3 regions of the Streptomyces sp. JNUCC 63 genome follow, and region 1 is predicted to be linked to each of the others. Evidence: riboswitches for the same ligand, from Rfam matches in the RefSeq annotation. Region 1 holds a riboswitch; each other region holds the start of a gene.
The links. Region 1 has a riboswitch for S-adenosylmethionine ahead of ACX25U_RS38050 (hypothetical protein). Riboswitches for the same ligand answer to the same signal wherever they lie in the genome.
Positions count from the first base shown of each region.

Region 2: it holds a riboswitch for S-adenosylmethionine, as region 1 does, so the genes downstream of both, thrC (threonine synthase) here and ACX25U_RS38050 (hypothetical protein) in region 1, are expected to answer to the same signal.
Region 3: it holds a riboswitch for S-adenosylmethionine, as region 1 does, so the genes downstream of both, ACX25U_RS26475 (aminotransferase class V-fold PLP-dependent enzyme) here and ACX25U_RS38050 (hypothetical protein) in region 1, are expected to answer to the same signal.

Region 1 is NZ_CM135963.1:8,170,089-8,176,475, reverse strand. Features, by position in the region: gene ACX25U_RS38075 (hypothetical protein) at 1-181, shown strand, start outside; gene ACX25U_RS38070 (IS3 family transposase) at 176-1,168, opposite strand; gene ACX25U_RS38065 (hypothetical protein) at 1,201-1,584, opposite strand; gene ACX25U_RS38060 (IS110 family RNA-guided transposase) at 1,890-3,242, shown strand; gene ACX25U_RS38055 (group II intron maturase-specific domain-containing protein) at 3,312-3,677, shown strand; gene ACX25U_RS38050 (hypothetical protein) at 4,097-5,164, opposite strand; SAM riboswitch class IV at 5,221-5,330, opposite strand; gene ACX25U_RS38045 (DUF3293 domain-containing protein) at 5,526-6,038, shown strand; gene ACX25U_RS38040 (hypothetical protein) at 6,111-6,320, shown strand.
Region 2 is NZ_CM135963.1:4,254,416-4,262,573, forward strand. Features, by position in the region: gene otsB (trehalose-phosphatase) at 1-296, shown strand, start outside; gene ACX25U_RS19660 (alpha,alpha-trehalose-phosphate synthase (UDP-forming)) at 484-1,923, opposite strand; gene ACX25U_RS19665 (glucosyl-3-phosphoglycerate synthase) at 2,033-2,977, opposite strand; SAM riboswitch class I at 3,109-3,286, shown strand; gene thrC (threonine synthase) at 3,304-4,587, shown strand; gene ACX25U_RS19675 (MoaD/ThiS family protein) at 4,587-4,862, shown strand; gene ACX25U_RS19680 (cold-shock protein) at 5,309-5,512, shown strand; gene groL (chaperonin GroEL) at 5,783-7,405, shown strand; gene ACX25U_RS19690 (NADH:flavin oxidoreductase) at 7,605-8,158, shown strand, end outside.
Region 3 is NZ_CM135963.1:5,755,800-5,763,957, reverse strand. Features, by position in the region: gene ACX25U_RS26485 (rhomboid family intramembrane serine protease) at 83-853, shown strand; gene ACX25U_RS26480 (Lrp/AsnC family transcriptional regulator) at 850-1,131, shown strand; gene ACX25U_RS26475 (aminotransferase class V-fold PLP-dependent enzyme) at 1,275-2,669, opposite strand; SAM riboswitch class IV at 2,849-2,965, opposite strand; gene trpD (anthranilate phosphoribosyltransferase) at 3,051-4,115, opposite strand; gene qcrB (cytochrome bc1 complex cytochrome b subunit) at 4,261-5,898, opposite strand; gene qcrA (cytochrome bc1 complex Rieske iron-sulfur subunit) at 5,895-6,962, opposite strand; gene qcrC (cytochrome bc1 complex diheme cytochrome c subunit) at 6,959-7,768, opposite strand; gene ctaE (aa3-type cytochrome oxidase subunit III) at 7,830-8,158, opposite strand, start outside.

The sequences.
Region 1 (6,387 bases):
GAAGACTCTGATCACCCACATCGACGAGGGCCTCGACTTCCTCGGATGGCACATCCAGCGCCACCGCAAGCGAGGCACGTCCAAGCAGTACGTCTACACCTATCCCGCACGCAAGGCCGTGCAGGCTGTGACGGGCAAGGCGGTAGCTGTCAAGTCAAATGAAACGAATGTGCAGCTATGAACTGTGTTGCTGTGGTTCGCTTCGTCGGGCGGGGTCGTTGATCCACGCCTGCTGGGGAATCTTCGGCGGCACCGGCTGGCGGTTGAAGCGTTCGGGATGCTGCTCGAACGCGACTGTGAGGGTGGCCGCCCGTTGCTCGCGGACGAGTTCGGCGGTGCCGAAGTGGACGCTGGCGGGGGCGTGGTAGCCGATCCCGGAATGCCGGTGGACGTGGTTGTAGTGCGAGACGAACGCGTCCATCCACTCCCGCGCATGGGCGAGGGAATCGAAGCGTTCGGGGTAGTCCGACTGGTACTTCGTGGTGCGGAACTGGCTCTCGCTGAACGGGTTGTCGTTGCTGACCCTGGGCCTGGAGTGGCTCCGGGTCACGCCGAGATCGAGGAGCATCTGGGAGACCTGCCTGGAGGTCATCGAGGTGCCGCGGTCGGCGTGCACGGTGTGCGGCACGATGCCGTTGCGGTCGATCGCCTCACGGATCAACTCCTCTGCCCGCGCGGCAGATTCGGCCGCCTCGACGGTGTGCCCGACGGCGTAGCGGGAGTAGATGTCGAGGATCACGTAGCCGTGGTACCAGATCCCCTTCGCCGGGCCGGCCAGGCGCGTTATGTCCCAGCTCCATACCTGCGAGGGACCGTCGGCCACGAGCTCGGGAACCGTGCGGGGCGGGTGGGTGGCCTGACGACGGCGTTCGCCGTCCTGCCCGGCCTCCTTCAGGATCCGGTACATGGTGCGCTCGGAGCAGTGATAGCGGCCCTCGTCCAGCTCACGGGCGTAGATCTGCGCGGGCGGCAGGTCCACGTACTCGGGCCGGTTCATCAACGCCAGCACTGCCTGCCGTTCGGCGTCCGACAAGGCGTTGACCGGTGCCGGCCTCGGTGTCCTGGGTCCGGGCGGGGCCGGGTTCAGCCGCCGGTGGTGGGTGGCTCGGGAACGTCCGGTGATCCGGCACGCGGCCACGATGCCCAGGTACGGGGCCAGTTCCTCCACGGCCTCGTGGAGGAGAGGCTCCAGGGCGTCCTTCAGTCCGCGCTCTCGGAGAGTGCTTCCAAGAGCGCGTGAGTTTTTCCCAGCACATCCAGCGCGGCATCCCGCTTTGCAACCTCCTTCTCCAGCCGCTCCACCTGCCGCCGCAGTTTGTCGTTCTCGGCTTCGGCGGGGTGCCTCTTCGGGCGGGTGGGGCTGGTGCGGTGGTCGGTCAGCTTCTCCAGCGCGCCGGCGTCTCTGGCCTGGCGCCACTCGATGACGTGGGAGTGGTACAGCCTCTCCCGGCGCAGAATCGCGCCCTTTTCCCCGGCGGGGGCGGCGTCGTACTCGGCGACGATGCGCAGCTTGTACTCGGCCGAGAAGCGGCGCCGCTTCGGCCGCGGCGCGGGATCCTGCTCGGAAGGATTGGTGCTGGTCATGCGGGTGATGCTCCTGTCGTGCCCGCCCACAATATCTGATCATTTTGGGGCGTCTCACCCAACGGTGTCAGAGTCCCTCATATCCCCTGCGGGGACGCCTCACAGGCGTGAAAATGGGCCGTGGTGGCCGCCCGTCGACGTCGCTCCCTCTTTGGGACAGTGAGCCCGGGACAGAGTCTGGCGCCGGGGCCGGCCGGAGGGGCCGCGCACTGTCGCCTTCGAGCACGCCGTTCAGATTCTCGTTTTCCCCTCACGGCCCTGCGGGTGGCTGCCGCCCGCAGGGCCGTGTGAGGGAGGGGACGTGGATGGACGAGTCCGAGGCGGTCGACCAGACAGCGGAACTGGTGGAGCGAGTCGCCGCGATCGATGTGGCCAAGGCATCCGGGATGCTGTGCCTGCGTCTGCCGCACGAAAGGATCGAGGGACGCCGCACCCAGCGGGTGTGGAACGTGGGCGCGACCACGAACGCCATTCTGGAACTGGGCGATCACCTGCTCTGCCAGGGCGTCACCCGGGTGGTCATGGAGGCGACGGGCAGCTACTGGAAGTCGTGGTTCTACCTCCTCGAAGCCCGCGGCCTGGAATGCTGGCTGGTCAACGCCCGCGACGTCAAGAACGTCCCGGGCCGCCCCAAGACCGACAAACTCGACGCGGTGTGGCTGTGCAAGCTCGCCGAACGGGGCATGCTCCGGCCTTCCTTCGTGCCGCCCAAGCCGATCCGGGAACTGCGCGACCTGACCCGACTCCGCTCGGTCTTCATCAGCGAACGCAGCCGTAACAGGCAGCGCATCGAGAAGGTGCTGGAGGACGCACAGATCAAACTCTCGTCGGTGGCCACCAACCTCTTCGGCGTCTCGGGACGCGCCATGCTGGAGGCGCTGATCGATGGGGAGCGAAGTCCGCAAGCACTGGCCGGTCTCGCCCGTGGCCGGCTGGTCTCCAAGCACGATGCGCTGGTGGAGGCACTGACCGGCCAGTTCGACGATCACCATGCCTACCTGTGCCGGCTGCTGCTGGAAACCATCGACCGGATCACCGTCCAGGTGGACGAGCTGTCGCAGCGGATCACCGCCCAGCTCGCCGGGATCCGTCTGCCGGAGGCGGACGGGGGCACAGGCCGGCCCCGCGGTGCCCCGGGCGGTACCGGCGGGGCGGACCTGTTATCGCTGGTCGAGCGTCTGGACGAGATCCCCGGGATCGGCCGGACTGCAGCCGAGGTGATCGTTGCTGAACTCGGCCCGGACATGCGAGTCTTCCCGACCTCCGGCCACCTGGTGTCGTGGGCCAAGCTCGCGCCTCGCACGATCCAGTCCGGCGGCAAGAACACCTCGGGGCCCACCGGGCACGGCAACCCGTGGCTCAAGGGGATGATCGGGGAAGCGGCGATGGCCGCGGCCCGAACCGACACCTTCCTCGGAGCCCGCTACCGCAGACTCGTCAAACACCGGGGACACAAGAAGGCCATCGTCGCGGTGGCCCGGTCGATGCTGGTGATCGTCTGGCACATCATCAACGATCCCGCCGCCCGCTTCGAAGACCTCGGGCCCGACCATCACCAACGCCTGGCCAACCCCGTCCGCAAGACCCAAGCCCTCGTCCGCCAGCTCCAGACCCTCGGCCACCAGGTCACCCTCACCCCCGTGGAAGCTGTGGGCTGAGCACCACAACCGCTCCAAGCCCGTCCGCCCGGCTGGCGCCGAACGGACGCTGCCGCCTGCCCCGCTGATCTGGGATTTTCCGTTCAGAGGGAGGTCAGGACACTCTGCCGACAGATGGACACGAGCCAGCCGCTCGATGCCCTGTTGCGCCAGCTCAATCCGGCGCTCGAGGGCTGGTGCGTCTACTTCCGCCCCGGCGTGTCCAGTGCCTCCTTCGGCTACCTGAGCTACTACACGTGGCAACAGGTCGGCCGATGGCTGCGCCGCAAACACCGCCGGTCCAGCTGGAAGGACCTGCGCCGCCGCTACTACAAGGGCGGTGTCTGGTGGCCGGCCTCGGAGGAACGATCACTGTTCAATCCGGCGAAAGTAGGCACGACACGCTACCGATACCGGGGAGCGAAGATCCCAACTCCCTGGCTGGTCACGGGATGAGGACTCACAGAAGCCCATGACAGGGCTTGTGGAGCGCCCGGTGCCCGGAAACGGGCACGCCGGGTGCGGGAAGCGGCCCGGGGAAACGGGCCGGTCGGAAGACCGGAACCGCGCCCCGGACCGACTTCACAGTCCGCCGTGCCCCTCGGTTCCTCGACACAGGGCCTGACCAAGCACCTCGTCGCCCTCGGCCTGTGCGTCTGCGCAGGGATCCTGATGGCTCTTCAGGAATCCCGAAGGTCCATCACGATCTACGCTGATCCATCGCTCCCGTCTGCCGGGCTGACCTGCGGCAACGGGAGATGAAAGCCAGGACGAACCCGCGGGATGTCGCATACTCGGGAGCTGCTCGCTCTCCGCCCTTCGGCTGGACGGAAACAACAGGGCACAGGACACCGCGGCCTGGGGCCGTCAGTCGCTCACAGCTCGGCCAGAGGCACGTGGCAGCGTGTCCAGTGGACGCTCCAGTCGCCATCGAGCGGGGTGTAGCCGGCCTCCCGCACCCGTTCCGTCGCTTGTTCCAGGTGGCTCCGCAGTTCTTCGAGACTGCCGCTGCCCGGCTCCTTGCTGCCGGGATCCAACTCCAGCTGGAGGTACATGACGTGGTCCTCTCCCCGGTGCTCCGCGGTGAACTCGACGGTGTAATAGCCGTCGCTGCCCTGGCTGTAGATGCACACGTAGTGCTGCGTGATCTCGTCCGGATCGAAGCCGTACTGTTCGAACACTTCAAGGGTCTCGTACGGCGGGTTCGTGACGTCGCACGAGCTGGAGGACCACTGGATCTGCCATGGGCCGTCCGGGGCCCATCCCTCCCTTTCCAGCCTTGCCCGGGCGAGTTCGGTGAGGGTGGTGAGCGTTTCGAACCAATCTCCGTCGGTGTACGAGCTGATGTCGCCGCCCAGGTGATAGGCCGACTCCTTCCCCGTTCCTTCGGTGAAGTCGTCCACGACCGTCAGAACGCAGCCGGCGTCCTCCTGGTACTCCACCTTCGCGTACCGCCGCTTGTCCTCCTCGTCTCCCCAGCGGGTGCCGGGCATGCCGGCACCCGTCCGGGCAGCTGTTCCGTCGGCCTCCTCGCCCTCCGCAGACACCGGGTCCGGCTCCTGCGGCCCGACGGGTGCGCGCCGGCGAGGATTGGGGCAGACCGACTCCAACCGGGCCTTTCCGATACGGCTGCTGGCCAGCGACCCGGGAACGCGATCCCCCTGGCTGACAGCACGTGCCTGAAGGGGTCGGTCCGCGCTGCGGTAGAAGGCGACGTCGAATCCGCTGTCGAGCCACTGGTCGAAGATCTCGTCCGTTCCTGGCCGGCCGGAGCCGCTCGCCTCGGCCGTGCAGAACAGCGCCCGGGCAGCGTCAAGGCCGATGGTCACCAGGCCCGCGCGGCCCGGCTCTGCGACTGCGGACACGGCGGGTTCGGGCGTCGGCTCAGGCTTCTGGGCCTGCCGCCCCATCGGCACTTCGGGGATCGCGTCGGAAACGGGCACGGGCGGTCAACCCTCCGGAGTCGATGGACCCCGGTAGTGCACGTCCGCACCCCGGTGATCTGCGGTTTCCCAACGCACCGCGCGCTGGGCCGGTCGTCACCCGGGGCATCCGCGGCGAGCCGGATGTCGTCCAGCAAGCCGGGGCTTGACGCTGGAACTCGTGACCGGGCGCGAAGCTAACACCCGTCCGGATCTTGCACAATGTGATCCACGACGCTTTGCCCCTTGACCGGTGGTGTGGCATCGTTCCGCTCGGTCACGACGCCGATCGCGCCGAGGACCGGCTCCCACGGCCCTGTGGGAGCGAGCACCGATCTCCCTGCCGGTGGGTAAGGGGGTCCTTCGTCCACAGGAGGCCCTCATGCAGGTCACCGACGCCGCGACCACACCCCCGAACTGGGAACTCTACCGGCGGACGGTCGTCGACATCCGATTCCCGGATCGGACGGTACGGGTCGAACCGCGTCCGCGAGGCACGGCCGAGGGCCCTTTCCCCGAACTCCCGGAACCCGCCGGCACCGCCGCCCTCCACGTCGTCACGGCGTGCGACCCCCACGGCCGTCCCGCCCCCGCCGAGGACAACGCCCGCGCCCAGGCCCTGCTCCTCGACGAGCTCGACCGGCGAGGGCTCGCGTGGTGGCCCGCAGCGGGAGGCGATGCGCACGGCACGCACATCGAGCAGAGCGTCGCCATCGCCGGCCTGAACGACTCGGCGGCGCGTGAACTGGGTCGGTGCTCCGGCCAGGACGCGGTCTTCGCCTGGACCCCCGGCGCCTGGCGTCTGCTGTCCTGCGACGGCGGCGCGACGGACGTCCAGGGATGGACGGCGTTCACCAACAGGGGTTGGAGCTTCGTCACTTGGCCGCCCGCCTGACGGACCCGCGACCGGCCGCCGAAGCCCGCGAACACGCACGCCGAGACAACAGGACCAGGAACAGGAACAACGATGGGCATGTACCCCATGCGCACCCCGGACCGTTGCCCCCGATGCGGCAGGGTGCTCTCCGGTCCGCTCGCCGAGCGGGTCAGGGTCGACGGCTTCCCCGCGGAGGTGACCTACGAAACCGACCCCGTGTGCGGTGCGCGCTGGCACGTGTGGGACAAGACCTCCCCGTTGCGCCACTTGGCCCGCCCCCATGTGGACGGCACATGCTGACGTCACGATGCTGCAGCCGTACGCCCGCCCCGACGTCGACGCGGTCGCCCGGAACGTCGCCCAGCGC
Region 2 (8,158 bases), 3.9 Mb from region 1:
TCGAACCCGGCCGCATGGTCCTCGAACTGCGGCCCCCGGGCATGGACAAGGGCGTGGCCCTCCTGAACTACGTCCGCGACCTGGGCCCCGCCTCGGTCCTCTACGCCGGTGACGACCTGGGCGACCTCCCCGCCTACGCCGCGGTGGAAAAACTCCGCTCGGACGGCCTACCGGGGGTCCTGGTCTGCAGCGGCAGCACAGAGGTCACGGAACTGTCGGAGAGGGCGGACCTGGTGGTGGACGGCCCGGCAGGGGTGGTGCACTTGTTGAAGGGCTTGGCAGACAGCCTCGCCTAGCCTGCGGGCAGCCGTGCCGCACAGCCTGCGGGCAGCCGTGCCGCACAGCCTGCGGGCAGTCGTGCCTCCCCCAAGCTCTTCGAGCAGGGGGGACCCCCAGGGCGGCACGGGTGGGCGCAGGCGGCAACCCGTCAGCGCCGGGCTGCGCGACCCACGTGACGGTCACCCCGCCCAGGGTGCCCACGCATCATCCGTTCAGCTCCCCCAGCTGATCCAAGAACCACTGAGCCGGAGGAAGCGCGGTCGCGGCGGCAGCCAACCGCTTGGACCGCTCCACCCGCTCGGCGCCCCCCATGCTCAACGCCTCGTGCAAAGCCTCCGCCGTCCCCACCACGTCATACGGATTGACGACCACCGCGTCGTCCCCCAGCTCCGCATACGCCCCCGCCTCCCGCGACAGCACCAGCGCACACCCCGAGTCGGAGACGACCGGCACCTCCTTGGCCACCAGGTTCATCCCGTCCCGGATCGGATTGACCAGCGCCACGTCCGCGATCCGGTACGCCGCCAGCGACCGCGCGAAGTCGTCCCTGACGTGCAGCACCACCGGCCGCCACCCAGCCGTCCCGTACCGCTCGTTGATCTCCTCCGCCACCCGCCGCACCTCGGCGGTGTACTCCCGGTACACCGCGAGGTCCTGCCGCGACGGATACGCGAACGCGAGATGCACCACCCGTTCGCGCCACTGAGGCCGCTCCTCCAGCAGCTGCCGGTAGGCGAGCAGCCCCCGCACGATGTTCTTGGACAGCTCCGTCCGGTCCACCCGCACGATCGTCCTGCGCGCGCCCCCGTCCGGAGCCGCGCCGATCTCCTCGCGCAGCACCGCCATCCACTCCTCGACGTCGGCCCGCTGCGACCGCTCCCGCAGGAACTCGGCGTCCGCGCCCAGCCCGTGCACCCCGATCCGGGTGCCGCCGAGCCCGCCGACAAGGGCGTCGCAGCAGCCGGCGAAGGCGTCCGCCCACCGCTGGGTGAGGAAGCCCAGCCGGTCCGCGCCCAGCATCCCGCGCAGCACCTGCTCGGCGATGTCGTCGGGGAGCATCCGGAAGTAGTCCACCGGCGCCCACGGCGTGTGCGAGAAGTGCCCGATCCGTACATCCGGCCGGAAGTCGCGCAGCATGCCCGGTACGAGCGTCAGGTGGTAGTCCTGCACGATCACGGCCGCGCCCTCGGCCGCCTCCTCCGCCAGCGCCTGGGCGAAGGCCCGGTTGTAGGCCTCGTACGACGCCCACCGGCGGCGGAACTCCGCGTCGAAGACCGGCTCCAGCGGGGTCTGGTAGAGCATGTGGTGGACGAACCACAGCACCGAGTTGGCGATGCCGTTGTACGCGTCGGAGAACACGTCCGCGTCGATGTCGAGCATCCGCACCTGCTGCCCGCCGGTCGCCTCGGAGGGCAGCCGGCGCCCGCCCTCGTAGCGGCGTACCGCCTCCCGGTCGGCGTCGCTCAGCGCGGCGCACACCCAGACCGCGCCCGCGTCCGGACCGATCGCGGACAGCCCGGAGACCAGCCCTCCGCCCCCGCGTTTGGCGTGGAGCGAGCCGGCCGCGCCGTCGGGGCGTACCTCGTACGAAACCGGGCCGCGATTGGACGCGACCAGCACCTCGGCACCGTGCGTTGAAGCCATGGTCCTCAACCTAGCCCGGCCCGGAAACGCTCAAACGTACGGTTCCGCTTCGTAGACGGCCGTACACGACCAGGCCGGGGTTTTGCGCCACGGCCCGCACCCCGCGGTCCTACGCCACCTTCCGGGCCGCGTACTCCGCGATCTCGGCCATGGGCGGCCGCTCCTCGGTGTCCACGGAGTACGTCCGCGGCTCGAAGCCGTCCTCGCCGCGCTCGAACTGGGTGAGGGACGGGCGGACGAGGTGACCGCGGGCCAGGCGCAGCTGGGCGGTGCGGTAGATCGCGGCGGCCATCCGGCCGAGCGCCTGCCCGTCCTGGTGCCGGTGCCTGCGCACGCCGACGTCGACCTGGGCGAGGGCGTCCAGGCCCACCAGGTGCAGCGCGTCGACCAGCATGCCGAGCTCGACGCCGTAGCCGACGGGGAACGGCAGCTGTTCGAGCAGCGAGCGGCGGGCCGCGTACTCGCCGCCGAGCGGCTGCACGAAGCCGGCCAGCTGCGGCCAGTGCATGTTGAGCAGCGGGCGCGCCATCAGCTCGGTGACCCGCCCGCCCTGCCCGGCCGCATCCCCCAGGGGGCGGTCGTACATGGCCTTGACCAGGTCGACGCCGGGTTCGGTGAGCAGCGGGCCCACGATGCCGGTGACGAAGTCGGAGGAGAACTCCCTGAGGTCGGCGTCGACGAAGCAGATGATGTCCCCGCGGGTGACGAGCAGGGAGCGCCACAGCACCTCGCCCTTGCCGGGCACCGCCGGCAGGCGCGGCAGGATCACGTCACGGTGCACGACCCGCGCGCCCGCGGCGGCGGCCACCTCGGAGGTGCGGTCGGTGGAGCCGGAGTCGACGACGACGATCTCGTCCACGAGCGGTGCCCCCTCCACGAGGTCGCGCCGGATGACGGCGACGATGTCGCCGACCGTCTCCTCCTCGTTCAGCGCGGGCAGCACGACGGAGACCGTCTGGCCGGTGCGCTGCTTGGCGGCCAGGACCCGGCGCAGCGGTCGGTCGGCCACGGACCAGGAGCGGGTGGCGAGCCAGCGCTCGACTTCTTCCAGCACGGTCTGCGGCTCCTCACGGTTGTCTCGCGGTTCGGACGACCATCTCAATGGTCGTAGCCTTCGGTTACAGTCTTGAGCAACGCGGATGACCATCGCATGCCGGGGGTCGCCGCCGCCTTACAACCGCATACAGCTCATCCAGAGGGGCAGAGGGACACGGCCCGATGAAGCCCCGGCAACCCTCCAGCCGGTTCTCGTAGACCGCTGATCGGTGATCACTGATCGCTGTCGATCGTCTTCGCGAGGCTCCCGGCTAGGGAAGGTGCCAAATCCGTCTCACGGCGAGATGCGTCGTGAGGAAGATGAGGAGAAAGGGCCTCGCCTCCATGGCTGTGCAGACTGTTGCAAGCAACACCGACTCCACCGTCGACCTCGGCCCCGCCGCGGCCCTGAGCTGCCGCGAGTGCGGTCACCGCGTCCCCCTCGGCCCGGTCTTCGCCTGCGAGGAGTGTTTCGGCCCGCTGGAGATCGCCTACGACTTCTCGGCCTACGGCACCGAGGAGCTGCGCAAGAGGATCGAGGCGGGCCCCGCGAACATCTGGCGCTACGCGCCGCTGCTGCCCGTCCCCGCGGACGTGGCCGGCAAGCCGAACCTCAACCCGGGCTGGACCAGGCTCGTCCAGGCCGACCGCCTCGCCCGCGAGCTCGGTGTCGACGCCGGCAAGCTCTTCGTCAAGGACGACTCCGGCAACCCGACGCACTCCTTCAAGGACCGCGTGGTCGCCCAGGCGCTGGAGGCGGCGCGCGCCTTCGGCTTCACCACCCTGTCCTGCTCCTCCACCGGCAACCTCGCCGGCGCCGTCGGCGCCGCCGCCGCCCGCGCCGGCCTCCGCTCCTGCGTGTTCATCCCGCACGACCTGGAGCAGGGCAAGGTCGTCATGGCCGCGGTCTACGGCGGCGAGCTCGTCGGCATCGAGGGCAACTACGACGACGTGAACCGCTTCTGCTCCGAGCTGATCGGCGACCCGGCCGGCGAGGGCTGGGGCTTCGTCAACGTCAATCTGCGGCCGTACTACGCCGAGGGCTCCAAGACGCTGGCGTACGAGATCTGCGAGCAGCTCGGCTGGAAGCTGCCCGACCAGATCGTCGTCCCGATCGCCTCCGGCTCGCAGCTCACCAAGGTCGACAAGGGCCTGCAGGAGCTGATCAGGCTCGGTCTGGTCGAGGACAAGCCGTACAAGATCTTCGGCGCGCAGGCGGAGGGCTGCTCCCCGGTGTCCGCCGCCTTCAAGGCCGGCCACGACGTCGTACGGCCGCAGAAGCCGGACACCATCGCCAAGTCGCTCGCCATCGGCAACCCCGCGGACGGCCCGTACGTCCTGGACATCGCGCGCCGAACGGGCGGTGCGGTGGAGGATGTGACGGACGAGCAGGTCGTGGACGCCATCAAGCTGCTCGCCCGCACCGAGGGCATCTTCGCGGAGACGGCCGGCGGTGTGACGGTCGGCGTGACGAAGAAGCTGATCGAGGCCGGCGCCCTCGACCCGACGAAGACCACCGTCGTCCTCAACACCGGCGACGGCCTGAAGACGCTGGACGCGGTGGCGGGCACCGGCCTCACCGCGACGATCCGTCCGACCCTGGACTCCTTCCGAGAGGCTGGCCTGTAATGAGCGTGACCGTTCGCATCCCCACCATCCTTCGCCCCTACACCGGCGGCCGGGCCGAGGTCAGTGCCGAGGGGACGACCCTCGGTGAGGTCATCTCCGACCTGGAGAAGAACCACACGGGCATCGCCGCCCGCGTCCTGGACGACCAGGGCAAGCTGCGCCGCTTCGTCAACGTCTACGTCAACGACGACGACGTCCGGTTCGAGCAGGGGCTCGGGACGGCCACGCCGGACGGCGCGGGCGTCTCGATCATCCCGGCCGTCGCCGGCGGCTGACCGTCCCCGCGGACGCTCGTCGCCCTCGGTGACGTCCGTCACCGAGAGTCCACCGAACTGCCCCCTCCGTGAGAGAAGCGGAGGGGGCAATTCTGTGTGATTGAGCGCGGTAGAGTTGGGGAACACGCCCCTGATCCCCGGATCCGGAGCCATGAATTCCTGCCGCACGCCCGACGAGAAGTAGCCAAAGTGTGCGGGCTTTTTGTGGCATTTGCCTTGTTTGTGGGGCCCGAGTTGCCTTGAATTCGGGCGAATCCTCACCATATTCCGGACCGCGCACATCCAGATTTCTCGTCCGATTGACCTGTTGCAGACGGCAGTTGGACAGATACATTCAGCCGCGGTCGACGCGTTCCGGCGCACGCCCCCAATCCATGGGGGGTGAGGTCTGACCCGGGTCCGCGAAGTGTGGATCTGTGCAAGGGCCAGTAATAGGGGAGTTAGGCATGGCTCAGGGCACCGTCAAGTGGTTCAACGCGGAGAAGGGGTACGGCTTCATCGCGGTCGACGGTGGTGCGGACGTCTTCGTCCACTACAGCGCGATCCAGATGGACGGCTACCGCACGCTGGAAGAGGGCCAGCGGGTCGAGTTCGAGATCTCGCAGGGTCAGAAGGGCCCGCAGGCCGACATGGTGCGCGTCACCGCCTGAACGTTCTTCACGCGAAGGGCCCACGCCTCGAGGGGTGTGGGCCCTTCGTCCTGTTCGCCCCGGGCTGATCCCCCTCAGGCGCTTGCACTCGACCATGCCGAGTGCTAATCATTGGCGTTAGCACTCTGAAGGTGAGAGTGACAACGAAGGACCGGGTCGGTGAGGCCCGCGGGCCGGGTGGGGCAAGGAACCACCGGCCGGCGAGCCGTCCGTCGCGGGCGCGGGCGCGGTCCGAAGGAATCACCCCCAGTCCTGGAGGGACCACTTCACATGGCCAAGATCATCGCGTTCGACGAGGAGGCGCGGCGCGGCCTCGAGCGCGGCATGAACCAGCTCGCGGACGCCGTCAAGGTGACCCTCGGCCCCAAGGGCCGCAACGTCGTCCTCGAGAAGAAGTGGGGCGCCCCCACGATCACCAACGACGGTGTCTCCATCGCCAAGGAGATCGAGCTCGAGGACCCGTACGAGAAGATCGGCGCCGAGCTGGTCAAGGAAGTCGCCAAGAAGACGGACGACGTCGCCGGTGACGGTACGACCACCGCGACCGTGCTCGCCCAGGCCCTGGTCAAGGAGGGCCTGCGCAACGTCGCCGCCGGTGCCAACCCGATGGCTCTCAAGCGCGGTATCGAGAAGGCCGTCGAGGCCGTCTCCGCCGCCCTGCTCGACCAGGCCAAGGAGGTCGAGACCAAGGAGCAGATCGCCTCCACCGCCTCCATCTCCGCCGCCGACACCCAGATCGGCGAGCTCATCGCCGAGGCCATGGACAAGGTCGGCAAGGAAGGCGTCATCACCGTCGAGGAGTCGCAGACCTTCGGTCTGGAGCTCGAGCTCACCGAGGGCATGCGCTTCGACAAGGGCTACATCTCCGCCTACTTCGCGACCGACATGGAGCGCATGGAGGCGTCGCTCGAGGACCCGTACATCCTCATCGCCAACTCCAAGATCTCCTCGGTCAAGGACCTGCTCCCGCTGCTGGAGAAGGTCATGCAGTCGGGCAAGCCGCTGCTGATCATCGCCGAGGACGTCGAGGGCGAGGCCCTGTCGACCCTGGTCGTCAACAAGATCCGCGGCACCTTCAAGTCCGTCGCCGTCAAGGCCCCGGGCTTCGGCGACCGCCGCAAGGCCATGCTCGGCGACATCGCCATCCTCACGGGCGGCGAGGTCATCTCCGAGGAGGTCGGCCTCAAGCTGGAGAACGCGACCCTGGACCTCCTGGGTCGCGCCCGCAAGGTCGTCATCACCAAGGACGAGACCACCATCGTCGACGGTGCCGGCTCCGCCGACCAGGTCGCGGGCCGTGTGAACCAGATCCGCGCCGAGATCGAGAACAGCGACTCCGACTACGACCGCGAGAAGCTGCAGGAGCGTCTGGCCAAGCTCGCCGGCGGCGTCGCGGTCATCAAGGCCGGTGCCGCCACCGAGGTGGAGCTCAAGGAGCGCAAGCACCGCATCGAGGACGCCGTGCGCAACGCCAAGGCGGCCGTCGAGGAGGGCATCGTCGCCGGTGGTGGCGTGGCCCTGCTGCAGGCCTCCCAGGTCTTCGAGAAGCTGGAGCTCGAGGGTGACGAGGCGACCGGCGCCAACGCCGTGAAGCTGGCCCTGGAGGCCCCGCTGAAGCAGATCGCCGTCAACGGTGGTCTCGAGGGCGGCGTCGTCGTGGAGAAGGTGCGCAACCTGACCGTCGGTCACGGTCTGAACGCCGCCACCGGCGAGTACGTCGACATGATCGCCGAGGGCATCATCGACCCGGCGAAGGTGACCCGTTCCGCGCTGCAGAACGCCGCCTCCATCGCCGCGCTGTTCCTCACCACCGAGGCCGTCATCGCCGACAAGCCGGAGAAGGCCGCCGCGCCGGCCGGCGGCGGCATGCCGGGCGGTGACATGGACTTCTGATCCTTTCGAGGATCGGATCCGTCCTTCACGTACCGAGGGCGGCACTCCCTGGAAGCAGGGGGTGCCGCCCTCGGCGTGTTCCGGGTCACAGCCGGCAAGCGGTGGAATGCCTTGGCGGGCAAGGCGGTTGACGCCGGTGCGCGCAATTCATGCGTGTGCACATACCACTCGGTATCGACCGATTCCAAGGAGCCCCAACGTGACCGTCACCGCTCCGGAGCCCGCGTCCGGGTCCGAGTCCGCCTCCCGCGCGGCACGGATCCTCTCCCGCTCCGTCACGCTGAACGGCCTCACCGTCCCCAACCGGATCGTGATGGCGCCGATGACCCGAATGTTCTCGCCGGGCGGCGTCCCGGGCGAGGACGTGCTGTCGTACTACGCCCGCCGCGCCGCCGCCGGTGTCGGGCTGATCGTCACCGAAGGCACGTACGTGGGGCACGACTCGGCCGGTGGGAGCAGCCGGGTGCCGCGGTTCCACGGCGAGGAGCAGCTCGCGGGCTGGGCGAGGGTCGCCGAGGCCGTGCACGCGGCGGGCGGCGCGATCATGCCGCAGCTGTGGCACATCGGCATGGTCCGCGAGCCGAACCGGCCGCCGTTCCCGGACGCGCCGCCGGTCGGCCCCTCCGGACTGCGCGTCGGCGAGTTTGAGGTCACCGGCAAGGCGATGACCCGGGCCGACATCGACGACGTCATCGGCGCGTTCGCCGAGGCGGCCGCCGCCGCGGAGCGCATCGGCTTCGACGGCGTGGAACT
Region 3 (8,158 bases), 2.4 Mb from region 1:
TGGCGGCGACCCGTCGCTGGGTGTGTCCATGACGGCGAGGCGGTCCGTGCGGTTGCGTCCCGTTGCGCCATGCTCTGTACACATGACCGGCAACAGGAACGCGGTGGCCGTCCGGGCGGTCAGGCTAGTCAAGGCAGTCAGGGCGGTCGGGACCGTACGGACCGTGCGGGCGCCGGTGACGTGCGCCCTGATCGTCCTGTGCTGCCTGATCTTCGTGACCGGCCCGGCGGCGGGCCTCAGCTCCGGCTACGGCACCGGCGACGCGCTGCTGCTCGCCCAGCGGGCGTACTTCCGGCGCTGGGGCGTGATCCCCGCCGAGTTGTTCACCGGCGCACCGCGAGCCGCCCTCACCCCGGCGACGGCCCTGTTCGTGCACGGCAGCTGGGTGCATCTGCTCGGCAACATGCTCTTCCTCTGCGTCTTCGGGGCGATGACCGAGGAGCGCATGGGCCGCGTCCGGTTCACGCTGTTCTACGTCGGCTGCGGCTACCTCGCCCTGGTGGGCTACGCGGCCGCCAACACCGCCTCCGGGCAGTCCCTGGTGGGGGCCTCGGGAGCGATCTCGGCGGTCCTCGGCGCGTTTCTCTACCTGTTCCCCCGGGCCAGGGTGACCAGTCTCTTCCCGTTCCTGTTCTTCCTGCCGCTGCGGTTCCCCGCGTGGGTGGTGCTGCCGTTCTGGGCGGCCCTGCAGTGGCTGGCCGCCGGGCGCGCGGCGCAGGGGCCGGGCGTGGCCTACCTGGCCCATGTGGTGGGCTTCGCCCTGGGCTTCGCCTGCGCGTGGGCCGGATTCGGCCGGGAGACTAGAGTGAAGGTCGCCCCTGCTCCGGCCCCCGAGGGAGAGAAACAGCCGTGATCACCGCGATCGTCCTCATCAAGACCAGCGTGGACCGGATCCCCGAGATCGCCGAGCGGATCGCTTCACTGGACAGCGTGAGCGAGGTGTTCTCCGTGACCGGGACGTACGATCTGATCGCCATGGTGCGGGTGCGGCAGCACGAGGATCTGGCGGAGATCATTCCGGGACGGATCAGCAAGATCCCCGGGGTGGAGGCCACGGACACGCACGTCGCTTTCCGCACGTACTCGCAGCATGACCTCGAGGCCGCGTTCGCCATCGGGCTGGACTCGTGAGGGGCGCCTAGGCGTCTGCGAGGCGCGGTGCGTGCGCGGGTGCCGGTCGTTCGTGGCTGGTCGCGCCCACGATGGGGGTCCCCCCTGCTCGTCAGGAGCTTGGGGGAGGAGCCGCATATCGACGCAGCCCCGCGCCCCTTCCGTTACTCACCCACCGCGGGGATGCAGCGGCCGTTCTCCGTGCGGTAGCGCCACTTCGCACCGTTTGCGACCAGTTCCCCCACCGCCGTCACGAAGCGGTCCACGTGCTCGTCGGGTGTGCCCGCGCCGAAGCTGACGCGGATGGCGGCATCGGGGCCGCCGCACTCGCCCTGGGCCTGCGGGTCGCCGTCGAGCAGGGTGCGGACCAGAGGGTGGGCGCAGAAGAGGCCGTCGCGGACGCCGATGCCGTACTCGGCGGAGAGCGCGGCGGCGAAGTGGGAGCTGTTCCAGCCCGCGACCACGAAGGAGATCACGCCGACCCTCGGGGCGTCGGCGCCGAAGAGGGACAGGGTCTTCACCTCCGGGATCTCGGCGAGGCCCTCGCGGACCTTGCGGATCAGGTGCTGCTCGCGGGCGACCAGCGCGTCGAAGCCGGCCTCGGTCAGTGCCTTGCAGGCCGAGGCGATGGCGTAGGCGCCGATGACGTTCGGGGAGCCGGCCTCGTGGCGGGCCTCGCCGTCGTGCCAGTGGACGTCCACTCCCCCGTCGGCGCGCCGCGCGACCCTGCGGCTGGCGCCGCCGCCCGCCAGGTACGGCTCGGCCTCGCGCAGCCAGTCGGCGCGGCCGGCCAGCACGCCCGCGCCGAAGGGGGCGTAGAGCTTGTGGCCCGAGAAGGCGACCCAGTCGACGTCGAGGTCGCGGACCGACACCGGGTGGTGCGGGGCGAGCTGGGCGGCGTCCAGGACGATGCGGGCGCCGTGGGCGTGCGCGGCGGCGGCCAGTTCCCGTACGGGCCACAGCTCGCCGGTGACGTTGGAGGCTCCGGTGACACAGACCAGGGCCGGGCCGTAGGGGTCGCGGTCGGCCAGGGCCAGCTCCAGCGTCCGTACGGCCTGCTGCGGGGTGCGCGGGGCGTCCAGGCAGGTGACCCGCGCGTGCTGCCAGGGCAGCAGCGCGGCGTGGTGCTCGGTCTCGAAGACGAAGACCTGGCAGCCGGCCGGAAGCGCGCGGGCCAGGAGGTTCAGGGAGTCGGTGGTGGACCGGGTGAAGACCACCTGGTCCCCCTCCCGTCGCCCACCACCCTTGCCGGACCGGGCTTCGCCCAAGCTGCCTTCGATGCGGCAGTCGAGGAACTCGGCGACCGTCTTCCGGGCGTTCTCGAACAGCTCGGTGGAGAGCTGGGAGAGGTAGCCGGCGCCGCGGTGCACGCTGCCGTAGTACGGCACGTACGCCGCCACGTCGTCCCAGACCCGCTGGAGGGCGGGCGCGCTGGCGGCGTAGTCGAGCGCGGCGTAGGTGACCTCACCGCCGGTGACGAGCGGGACGGTGACATCCCCGCCCAGAACGGGCAGCGGGGCACAAACGGACTGTTCGGCGGCAACGGTGGACACGGACATGGGTGAACTCCCGTGGAAGCAGGCGGAATCACCACGCGAGCAGGCGCGGCTCAAGCGTGGAGAAAGGTGAAAAGGGGGATGCGGAGGCGGGGCTCTACGCCCTAACGCATTCGCTCGCTCACGGAAGGCTCCCTCGTACGACCCCAGGACCCCTGGTGTCCGCTCAAAGGAGCGCGAGGGGTCCGCGCTTGCCGTAGACCTCGCTGCCTACGGCCTGGTCCTCACCCGGGGCACCCCGCCACGGACGGAGGGTTGCCGGACAGCCGGCCGGGGCCAAAGGGCTGTCACTCATGACCTGGTTCAGCATCCTGCCACACGTTCTCCGACGCGCAAGGCGCAGTCCGGATCGTGGACTGCGCCTTGCGTCGGACGGGCCGCGTCTCAGGCGTTGCTGGCCGCCACCCAGCGCTCCAGCGTGCGCTTGGCCGCCCCGGAGTCGATCGACTCCGCCGCGCGGTCCATGCCGGCCCGGAGCTGCTCGGCGAGCGTGCCCGAGCCCGGCTGCAACGCCACCAGTGCCGCCGCCGAGTTCAGCAGGACGGCGTCCCGTACGGGCCCCTTCTCGCCGTCCAGCACACGCCGGGCGACCTCGGCGTTGTAGGAGGCGTCCGCACCACGCAGGGCGTCCACGGGCACCAGCTCGATGCCGACGTCGCGCGGGTCGAAGCGCTCCTCGGTGACCTTGCCGTCCCGGACGATCCACACCCGGGAGGTGGAGGTCGTGGTGAGCTCGTCCAGGCCGTCGTCGCCCCGGAAGACCAGGGAGGAGTGGCCCCGCTCGGCGAAGACTCCGGCGACGACCGGCGCCATGCGCGGGTCCGCGACCCCGACGGCCTGTGCCCGCACCCTGGCCGGGTTGGTCAACGGGCCGAGCACGTTGAACACCGTGCGGATGGCCAGCTGGCCGCGTGCGGCGCCGGCGTGACGCAGCGCCGGGTGGAACTTGACGGCGAAGCAGAAGGTGATCCCGGCCTCCCGGGCCACCTCGGCCACCCGCTGCGGGGTCAGCTCCAGATTGACGCCGAGCTTCTCCAGCACGTCGGAGGCTCCGGACGCGGAGGACGCGGCCCGGTTGCCGTGCTTGACGACACTGACGCCCGTGCCGGCCACGACGATCGAGGACATCGTGGAGATGTTCACCGTCTTCGCGCCGTCGCCGCCCGTGCCGACGATGTCGACGGCCGCGCCCGGCACTTCGATCACGTTCGCGTGCTCGTACATCGCGCGGACCAGACCGGTGATCTCCTCCACCGTCTCGCCCTTGGCCCGCAGGGCCACCACGAACCCGGCGATCTGCGCCTCGGTCGCCTCGCCGCGCATGATCAGGTCCATCGCCCAGGCGGTCTCGTCGGCGGTGAGGTCCCGGCCCTCCAGCAGGCCGTTCAGCAGGACGGGCCAGGAACGGCCCGCCGCGGTATCGCCTCCAGCGGGGGTCACAGCGCTCATAAGCCGCTCCTGGGTCGGTGTCCCGTAGTGCGGGACGAATCTCGAACAACTCCACCCTATCCAGCCCGGCGCACAGCGAGAGGCCCCGTCCGAGGTTCGGACGGGGCCTCTCGACCGTGGCGTGGCGACGCTCAGCGGTCAGCGATCAGTGATGGCCGTGGCCGCTCGTGATCTCCTTGTACTCCTCGACGGTCGGCTTCTGGATCTGGTTGTCCTCGCCGTAGTACGCGTTGCTGAGCTTGGCGCGCAGCTTCTGCTTGACGCCCACCTTGCGCTCGACGCCGTTCTCGTCGACCGCCGGGCCGATCTCGGCCGGCTCGTACTGCTGGTGCGCCGTGAGGGTGTAGAGCTGCTCCTGGCTGAGCGGCTCGTGGACCTCGATGAACTCACCGTGCGGCAGGCGCTTGATGATGCCGGTCTCGCGACCGTGCAGCACCTTCTCCTTGTCGCGGCGCTGCAGGCCGAGGCAGATCCGCTTGGTGACGACGAACACCACGGCCGGCACGAGGAAGAAGCCGACGCGCACGAACCAGGTGATCGCGTTGATCGACAGGTGGAAGTGCGTGGCCCACAGGTCGTTTCCGCCGCCGACCAGCAGCACGAAGTACCAGGAGATCCACGCCGCGCCGAAGGCGGTACGAGTCGGGGCGTTGCGCGGGCGGTCCAGGATGTGGTGCTCGCGCTTGTCACCGGTGACCCAGGCCTCGATGAACGGGTAGACCGCGATCGCCACCAGGACCAGCGGGAAGATCATCAGCGGGATGAACACACCCAGGACGAGCGTGTGACCCCAGAAGTTGATCTCCCAGCCCGGCATCACACGGATCAGGCCCTCGGAGAAGCCCATGTACCAGTCGGGCTGGGCGTTCGTGGACACCTGGTCCGGACGGTAGGGACCGAGGGTCCAGACCGCGTTGATCTCCGCGATCGCCGAGATGACCGCGATGACACCGAAGACCAGGAAGAAGAAGCCTCCGGCCTTGGCCATGTAGACCGGCAGCAGCGGCATGCCGACCACGTTGTTGTTGGTCTTTCCGGGGCCCGCGAACTGCGTGTGCTTGTGGTAGAAGACCAGGATCAGGTGGGCCACCAGCAGGCCCAGCATGATGCCCGGCAGCAGCAGGATGTGGATCGAGTAGAACCGGGCCACGAAGTCGTGACCGGGGAACTCGCCGCCGAAGAGGAAGAACGACAGGTACGTGCCGACGACCGGCACGGACAGGATCGCGCCCTCCATGAAGCGGACACCGGTGCCGGAGAGCAGGTCGTCCGGGAGCGAGTAACCGGTGAAGCCGGTGAACATGCCCAGGACGAACAGCAGGAAGCCGAACAGCCAGTTGACCTCACGCGGCTTGCGGAACGCGCCGGTGAAGAACACGCGCATCATGTGCACGAACATGCCGGCCAGGAAGATCAGCGCGGCCCAGTGGTGGATCTGCCGGATGAGCAGACCACCGCGCACGTCGAAGGAGATGTGCATGGTCGAGTTGAACGCCTCGCTCACCAGCTGACCCTGCAGCGGGACGTACGAGCCGTTGTACACCACCTCGTTCATCGAGGGGTGGAAGAACAGCGTCAGGTACACACCCGTGAGGATGATGATGATGAAGCTGTAGAGGCAGACCTCGCCCAACATGAACGACCAGTGGTCGGGGAAGATCTTCCGCATGTTGGCCTTGGCCAGGGCGTAGATCCCGAGCCGGCCGTCGGCCCAGTCGGCGAGCCTCTCGCCGCTCGGCGCCTTCCCGCGCGAGCGGGACTCGTTCGCTGCTGTTGTACTCATCCGCGCTCCCAGAATGCAGGACCGACAGGCTCCTCGAAGTCGCCGAGCGCCTGGAGGTAACCCTTTTCGTCCACGTCGATGCGCAGCTGCGGCAGGGCGTGGCCGGCGGGACCGAAGATCACTCGGGCACCGTCGGAGAGGTCGAAGGTGGACTGGTGGCACGGGCACAGGGCGTGGTGCGTCTGCTGCTCGTACAGGGAGATCGGGCAACCCACGTGGGTGCAGATCTTCGAGAAGGCGACGATGCCCTCGTGCCCCCAGTCGAGCTCGCGCTTGTCCTTGATGTCGCCCGGCTGGAGCCGGACGACCATCAGGGCGGCCTTGGCGATCTCGGTCTGGAAGTCCTCGTCCGTCTCCTTCAGCCCCGCGGGCATGGCGAAGGTGAGCGAGCCGACCGCGATGTCCTCGGGGCGCAGCGGCAGGTTGGTGTTCATGTTGACCAACTGCTTGCCCTTGGCCCACCGCGTGGTGCGCAGGGTGGTCCCGGGCAGCGGGCCCAGGTCGCGCAGCAGCACGACGCCGGTCAGCGGCACCAGGGTGAGCGCGCCGAGCATCGTGTTGCGGATCAGCTTGCGGCGGCCGATCGCCGACTCCTTGGCGCCCTGCTTGAAGTCCGCGTGGACCTTGGCACGGACCTCGGGGGACGCCTCGATCGGGTGACGCTCGTCGGCGACCTCCACGTCGGACATCAGGGTGCGGGCCCAGTGGACCGCGCCCGCGCCGATCGCGAACAGCGCCACGCCCAGCGTCAGGCCCAGCGCGAAGTTCAGCGCGTTGATGCGCCCGATCGGGAAGACGAAGACCGACTTGTCGTGCGGGATCGTCACGTACGAGGCGATGAAGCCGATGGTGGCCAGCATCGACACCGTGAACAGCAGGGCGACGGTGCGCTCGGACCGCTTGGCGGCCCGCTCGTCGACGTCCTGGATCCGGTGCTCGTGGGGCGGCAGGCCCGGGTCGGCGAACGGGTTCCGCTCGTCCGCCACGGAGACCGCGCCGCGCCCGCGCTCGTGGACGGCCTGCTCTGCAGGCAGGTTCTCTTCTGGAATGTCTCGGCTACTCATGACTTCTTGGCCTTTGCGGTCCGAGCGGCGACCCAGACGGCGACCGCGATCAGGGAACCCAGCCCGAAGATCCAGGCGAACAGACCCTCACTGACCGGTCCGATACCGCCCAGGTCCATACCGCCCGGGGTCGTGCTCTCCTCACCGTTGACCTCGTTGAGGTACGCGATGACGTCCTTCTTGTTCTGCTCCGTCAGCGTGCTGTCGGGGAAGGAAGGCATGTTCTGCGGGCCGGTCAGCATGGCCTCGTAGATGTGCTTGTTGCTCACACCCTGCAGCTCCGGGGCGTACTTGCCGTGCGTCAGCGCACCGCCCTTGCCGGTGAAGTTGTGGCACTGGGCGCAGTTGGTGCGGAACAGCTCACCGCCCTTGGCGGCGTCCGCGCCCGCGGGGTTGTACTGGTTCGTCGTCGGCGTGGCCGGGCCGGCGCCGAGCGAGGCGATGTACGCGGCGAGCTGGTCGATCTCGGCCTGGGTGTACTTGACCTTCTTGCGCGGGACCTGCGCGCCCGGCTGCTGGGCCGGCATACGGCCGGTGCCCACCTGGAAGTCGACCGCAGCGGCGCCCACGCCCACCAGGCTCGGACCGTCGGTGGTGCCCTCACCACCGGTGCCGTGGCAGCTGGCGCAGCCGACCAGGTAGAGCTTCTTGCCCTCTTCGATGGCGAGGGACTGGGCGGTGTCGTCGGCCTTTGCCTTGCTCGCGGGTGCGAACGCGGTGTACAGCCCCCCAGTGGCCGCCAGCGCGAGGAGTAGGACGACGACCGCCGCCAGCGGATGGCGTCGTCGTGCGGAGAGCTTTTTCACGATTACCCCGGTGTCAGGATCTTCTGCGTCGATGCTTTGCGGACTTGGATCGGCTCGTCGGCTACTGAATCAAGTAGATCGTCGCGAAGAGTCCGATCCAGACGACATCGACGAAGTGCCAGTAGTAGGACACGACGATGGCCGCGGTCGCCTGCTCGTGGGTGAACCTCCGGGCCGCGTAGGTGCGGCCGAGGACCAGCAGGAAGGCGATGAGACCGCCCAGCACATGCAGGCCGTGGAAGCCGGTGGTCAGGTAGAACACCGAGCCGTAGGGGTCGGAGGAGATGGAGATCCCCTCGTGCTTCACCAGCTCGGTGTACTCGAAGATCTGGCCACCGATGAAGATCGCACCCATGATGAAGGTGACGATGAACCAGCCCCGGAGCTTCT